One region of the Micromonospora chokoriensis genome, then DNA from elsewhere that is predicted to be linked to it. Evidence: predicted binding sites of a transcription regulator. Region 1 holds the regulator's gene; the other holds the start of a gene.
What was found. The regulator HspR, encoded in region 1, represses chaperone genes until heat shock. The targets are predictions, from matches to a motif close to TTGAGTNNNNNNNACTCAA.

Region 1 (3,180 bases):
GATGCGCTCGCTGTTCGGCTCGGGAGCCTTCCGCCGCAACGCACGGGGCGGGGGCCAGCCGGGCGGCATGCCGTTCGACGTCTCCGACATGTTCGGCGGTGCCGGCGGCGGCGACCGTCGGTTCGGCGGCGCCGGCTTCCAGGACCTGTTCAGCTCGATCTTCAGCGGTGGTCAGGCCGGTGGTCAGGCCGCGCCGCGCGGTCCGGCCCGTGGCCGGGACGTGGAGACCGAGGTGGCGCTCGACTTCGGTGACGCGGTGCGCGGGGTGACGCTGCCCCTGACACTGCGCGCGCCGGGAGTCTGCGACACCTGCCACGGCAACGGGGCGAAGCCGGGCACCCAGCCGCGTACCTGCCCGGTCTGCCACGGTGCCGGGGTCACCACCCGGGACCAGGGGGCGTTCAGCTTCTCCGAGCCGTGCCGCAACTGTCAGGGCGTCGGCACTGTCGTCGAGGAGAAGTGCCCGGAGTGCCACGGCACCGGGGGCGTCACCAAGACCCGCACCATGAACGTGCGGTTCCCGGCCGGGGTGGCCGACGGTCAGCGCATCCGGTTGGCCGGGCGCGGTGAGCCGGGCGAGCGCGGCGGCCCGGCCGGCGACCTCTTCGTGCACGTCAAGGTTCGACCGGACGAGCTGTTCGGGCGTACCGGCGACGACCTGACGTTGTCCGTGCCGGTCACCTTCGCGGAGGCCGTGCTGGGCACGGACCTGCGGGTGCCGACGCTCGACGGCGCGGTGACCCTGCGGGTGCCACCGGGTACGCCGAGCGGGCGCGTGTTGCGCGCCCGCGGCAAGGGTGTGGTTCGTCGTGACGGCCAGGCCGGTGACCTGCTGGTCACGTTGGACGTGGTCGTTCCGGCCCGGTTGTCGGACGAGGCGCGCGCCGCTCTGGAGGCGTTCGCCGAGCAGAGCCCGCCGGCGGCCCGGGAACATCTCGACGCTCGGGTGCGTCGGGTCAGTTAGTGCGTGGGGATGGACGCGGAGGTGAGCGGGATGTCGGGCGAGTTCCTCGGTTCGGGTGACCCTGCCTACGAGGCCAAGGTGTTGATGATCTCTGTTGCGGCTCGCATGGCGGGGATGCATCCGCAGACCCTGCGCCAGTACGACCGACTCGGGCTGGTGCAGCCGGGCCGGGCCGCCGGCGGGGGCCGCCGGTACAGCGTCCGTGACGTGGTGCTGCTGCGCGAGGTGCAGCGACTCAGCCAGGATGACGGGATCAACCTGGCCGGCGTGAAGCGCATCATCGGGCTGGAGCGACTGCTGGAGCAGGCTCAGCAGCGGGTGGCTCGGCTGGAGGCGGAGCTCGACGCCGCGTACCGCCGGATTGCCGAACTGGAGTCCCTGGCCCGCTTCCCCGGCAGTGACCTCGTGCCGACCAACCGCACGTCCACCGCGCTGGTGGTGTGGCGGCCCCGCCGCACGCCCGGTCGCTGACCCGCCGCTCACCCGGATCTGCCTCCTCGGCCCGGGCCGTACCGGATTTCCCGGCGCGGCCCGGGTCGCTTCGGTTAACCTGTCAATGCGGGTCCAATCGGATTAATCCGGACCTACCGGCATGGCGAGGGGGAGCGATGGCGGAGCCGGCGAAGAACGTGGCCCAGCAGACGGAAGACCGGTTGGAGGAGCTGGCCGAGACCGTCCGCGAGAAGTTCGACAGGGTGACCAAGGGGACCTACCGGGACCGGGTCGTCGGCGGCAGGTTCGCCGAACCGGGCGACCGGAGTCGACCTGAGAAGGAACAGAAGCAGGACTGATCGGCAACCAACGTACGGGCCGGGACCCACGGGGGGTCCCGGCCCGTTCACGTTCACGTGCGGGCCGGGACGCCGGTGGTCTCGGCGGGGGGTCCCGGCCCGTTCACGTTCACGTGCGGGCCGGGACGCCGGTGGTCTCGGCGGGGGGTCCCGGCCCGTTCACGTGCGGGCCGGGACGCCGGTGGTCTCGGCGGGGGGTCCCGGCCCGTTCACGTGCGGGCCGGGACGCCGGTGGTCTCGGCGGGGGGTCCCGGCCCGTTCACGTGCGGGCCGGGACGCCGGTGGTCTCGGCGGGGGGTCCCGGCCCGTTCACGTGCGGGCCGGGACGCCGGTGGTCTCGGCGGGGGGTCCCGGCCCGTTCACGTGCGGGCCGGGACGCCGGTGGTCTCGGCGCGGGGTCCCGGCCCGTTCCCGTGCGGGGCGCGGGCCGGGACGCTCGCGATGGCAGGCGGAGATCCCGCAGCGAGCCTTTCGAGCTGAATCGTTTACGGCATCACCACGGTGTTGCGAAGCCCGGTTGCTCAGGGCCCCGCAGCCCGTGAATCGTTTGCGACATCAGCTCGACAGTGGCGCAGACAGCACCATCGCCGCTGACGAGCAGCCGAGCCTCAGCCGAGGCGGCGGTTCTCGCGGACCAGGCCGCCTTCGCACCAGTCGCGATAGACGAAGAGGTCCGGCCGGGCCAACAGCACGCGGCCGTTGTGCGCCCAGACCCTCATCAGTTCGTCGCCGTCCCGCTCGGCCTGTTCCACGAGTTTGCGGAAGCGGCGCTTGGGGTGGGCGCGGAAGTTCGTCCGGATGCCGTCGGCCGCGTAGATGTAGAGACAGTGCAACGCGAAACGACGCGCCGGGCAGGTCGGATCCATGGCTAACTCGAAGAGCGTCAGGACCAGTCGGTCACCGGATACCAGTAGGTCCCAGTCGGGTGGCATCGAGGCCAACGGCACCGAATCGGGCTTGTACGCCCAAGCTCGCAACTCCGCCGGGCTCGGATCGACGGGGTTCGCGAAGCCGTGGAACGTCGACTCCTGCACGCTCACCGGCCAACCTTCCGCTCTGGCCCGCGGGTGGCAACGCTGCCTGCGGAACCTGGCTGCTGGGGCGAAACGGTAACCCGCCGCCGGGTGCTGCGGTAGTCCCCGTGGGGAGCAATTCCGCAACCGTTGGCATGGGCGGGTCCCCCGCATCGACAGAGCGATCGATGATGCTCCTATGGCAATCCACGTTCGACAGTTCCAGTGAGGTGCCGAGGCTCAGTTCGTCACGGGGCTGGAATGGCTTTTCGCCCCTCCCGGTGGCCGTCCCGTGGATTGGGACAACGACCGCGCCGTCGAGCGGACCGCGCAATTGCTCGACCACGAAGGCGTCGCTCTCTTCGGGCGCGATCGTACGAGGACCAGGTGGTTCGCGGTCAGTCGTGGATCG
Region 2 (3,180 bases), 3.4 Mb from region 1:
AGTTGCTGCTGCGGGTGTTGTGCCACGAGTTCCGTACACCGATCAGCACCCTGACCTCGCTGACCCGCGCGTTGGCCGACGAGCACCGCGAGCTGAGCGGAACCGACCGGCGGGCGATCACCGCGCTGGCCCGCGACCAGGCCGCCCACCTGCAGAGCCTGCTGCGCGACGCCACGGCCGGCACCGGCGCGCTGGCGCCGGCCCCCGCACCGGAGCCGACCGTCGCGCTGGCGGGCATCCTGCGGGAGGCCGCCGCGCTGGTGCCGGTCGGCCGGCGGCGGGTGCGGGCCACCCGGTCGGCCGGATCGTGCCCGGTGCCGGCCGGGAGGACCCGTCAGGTGCTCGTCAACCTGGTGGAGAACGCGCTGCGGCACGGGCCGTCGCAGGGGCAGGTCGGGCTCTACGCCACGGTGCGCGGCCCCGGCCTGAGCATGTTGGTCACCGACGAGGGCCGCGTCGACGACGCGCTGCTCGCCGCACTGCGCCGCCCGGTGCCGGCGCCCGGGATGTCCGGGTTGGGGCTGTGGATCGTCCGGCAGCTCGTCGCAGTGGATGGGGGAACGCTACGGGCGCACCGGTTGCAGCCGCGCGGCGCGGCGCTGGAGGTGCTGCTTCCGGTGCGCTGACCCCGCCGGGACACGGGTTGGCCCGGCCGGGTCACCGGTACGGGAACGGCTGCACTGCCAATTCCCGTACCGAGGGGGTCAGATGTTCAGTCACGTCAAGGATCTGCAGTTCGAGGCCAAACCGGACGGCCCGGACGCCGCGTTCGCCCGCCGCCTGCAGGAGGTGCTGGGCGGCAAGTGGGGTGAGATGACCGTCGCCAACCAGTACCTCTTCCAGGGGTGGAACTGCCGCCTGCCCGGCAGGTACAAGGATCTGCTGCTCGACGTCGGCACCGAGGAGATGGGCCACGTCGAGATGATCTGCACGATGATCACCCGGTTGTTGGACAGCGCGCCGTTGTCGCTGTCGGAGGGGATCGCGGAGGATCCCGGCGGGGCGGCGATCTACGCCGGCTCGAATCCGGCGCACTTCATTCACGCCGGGGCCGGAGCCTTGCCCGCTGATTCCAACGGGGTGCCGTGGAACGGCGCGTACGTCACCGCCAGCGGCAACCTGCTGGCCGACTTCCAGCTCAACGTGACAGCGGAGGCGCAGGGTCGGCTCCAGGTCGCCCGGTTGTTCCACATGACCGACGACCCGGGCGTCAAGCAGATGCTGCGCTTCCTGCTGGCCCGCGACACGATGCACCAGAACATGTGGCTGGCCGCCATCGAACAGCTCAAGGAGGACGGGCTGGAGGACATGCCGGTGCCGGAGGCGTTCCCGGACTCCGGCGACCTCACCGAGGAGTACGGCTACACGTACCTCGGGTTCTCCTCGGGCACGGACGCGGCGCAGAGCCGCTGGGCGTCCGGACCGTCGCCGGACGGCAAGGGCGAGTTCCGGTACGACGACGACCCGCGTGCGAACGCCCCGGAGCCGGTGCTGCCCCCGGGAGATCCCCGGCTGTACGCCACCATCCCGGGGGTGACCGGCTCGATCGCGAACACGGTCGAGAGCACGCTCACCTGAGGTGTCAGGTCGGGTCGCCACGCTGGTCGGGGCGACCCGGCGGGCCGGCGGTGGAGTGGCCTGGGTCACAAGCCGGAACAAGGGGAACGCTTCGTTACTTGAGCCAGGCACGCTCAAGTCAACGTGATGGCAGGTGTTCCATGGCAACTCTTCCGGTACTTCCCCTGACCGACGCCGTGCTGCTGCCCGGGATGGTCATCCCGGTGACCCTCGACCCGTCCACCCAGGCCGCCGTCGACGCCGCCCGCGCGACCGGCGACCGCAAGCTGCTCGCCGTGCCCCGCATCGACGGCGAGTACGGCCCGGTCGGCGTGATCGCCACCATCGAGAAGGTCGGCCGGCTGCCCGAGGGTGAGCCCGCCGCCGTCATCCGTGGCCTGTCCCGGGCCCGGATCGGCTCCGGCGTCCCCGGCCCCGGCGCCGCACTCTGGGTCGAGGCGTCCGAACTCGACGAGCCCGCGTACGCCGGCAGGGCCCGCGAACTCGCCCGCGAGTACCGCGCCCTGGTGACCTCGGTCCTGCAACAGCGGGGTGCCTGGCAGGTCATCGACGCGGTGGAGCGGATGACCGACCTCTCCGAGTTGGCCGACTCGGCCGGCTACGCGCCCTGGCTGACCCTGGAGCAGAAGACCGAGCTGCTCGCCGCGCCGGACGTGACCGCCCGCCTGGAGCTGCTGGTCGGCTGGGTGAAGGACTACCTGGCCGAGCAGGAGGTCACCGAGCAGATCAACAGTGACGTCCGCGAGGGGCTGGAGAAGTCCCAGCGCGAGTTCCTGCTGCGTCAGCAGCTCGCCGCGATCCGCAAGGAGCTGGGCGAGGACGAGCCGGACGGTTCGGCCGACTACCGCTCCCGGGTCGAGTCCGCCGACCTGCCGGAGAAGGTCCGCGAGGCGGCCATGCGCGAGGTCGGCAAGCTGGAGCGGGCCAGCGACGCCTCCCCGGAGGCGGGTTGGATCCGCACCTGGCTCGACACCGTGCTCGAAATGCCGTGGGGCACGCGTACCGAGGACAACACCGACCTGGCCGCGGCCCGGGCGGTGCTCGACGCCGACCACGCCGGCCTGGCCGACGTGAAGGACCGCATCCTGGAGTACCTGGCCGTGCGCAACCGGCGGGCCGAGCGCAACCTCGGCGTGGTCGGCGGACGCGGCTCCGGCGCGGTCCTCGCCCTCGCCGGCCCTCCCGGGGTCGGCAAGACCAGCCTCGGCGAGTCCGTGGCGCGGGCGCTCGGCCGCACCTTCGTCCGGGTGTCCCTCGGCGGTGTCCGCGACGAGGCGGAGATCCGCGGTCACCGGCGCACCTACGTGGGCGCACTGCCCGGCCGGATCGTCCGCGCGCTGCGCGAGGCCGGCTCGATGAACCCCGTCGTGCTCCTCGACGAGGTGGACAAGCTGGCCGCCGGCTACGCCGGTGACCCCGCCGCCGCCCTGCTGGAGGTGCTCGACCCGGCGCAGAACCACACGTTCCGGGACCACTACCTGGAGGTCGACCTCGACCTGTCCGACGTGCTCTTCCTGGCCACCGCAAACGTGGTGGAGTCCATCCCCGGCCCGCTGCTGGACCGGATGGAACTGGTCATGCTGGACGGCTACACCGAGGACG

Region 2: lon (endopeptidase La) is a predicted target of HspR. The motif match lies at 1,677-1,695, and genes of this name have one in related genera.

The regions. Positions count from the first base shown of each region.
Region 1 covers NZ_LT607409.1:1,169,616-1,172,795, reverse strand. Annotated here, with positions in the region: gene dnaJ (molecular chaperone DnaJ) at 1-964, shown strand, start outside; gene GA0070612_RS05500 (heat shock protein transcriptional repressor HspR) at 995-1,435, shown strand; gene GA0070612_RS05495 (hypothetical protein) at 1,573-1,755, shown strand; gene GA0070612_RS05490 (hypothetical protein) at 2,364-2,795, opposite strand; gene GA0070612_RS05485 (cation:proton antiporter) at 3,167-3,180, opposite strand, start outside.
Region 2 covers NZ_LT607409.1:4,581,934-4,585,113, forward strand. Annotated here, with positions in the region: gene GA0070612_RS21110 (sensor histidine kinase) at 1-626, shown strand, start outside; gene GA0070612_RS21115 (manganese catalase family protein) at 709-1,578, shown strand; gene lon (endopeptidase La) at 1,719-3,180, shown strand, end outside.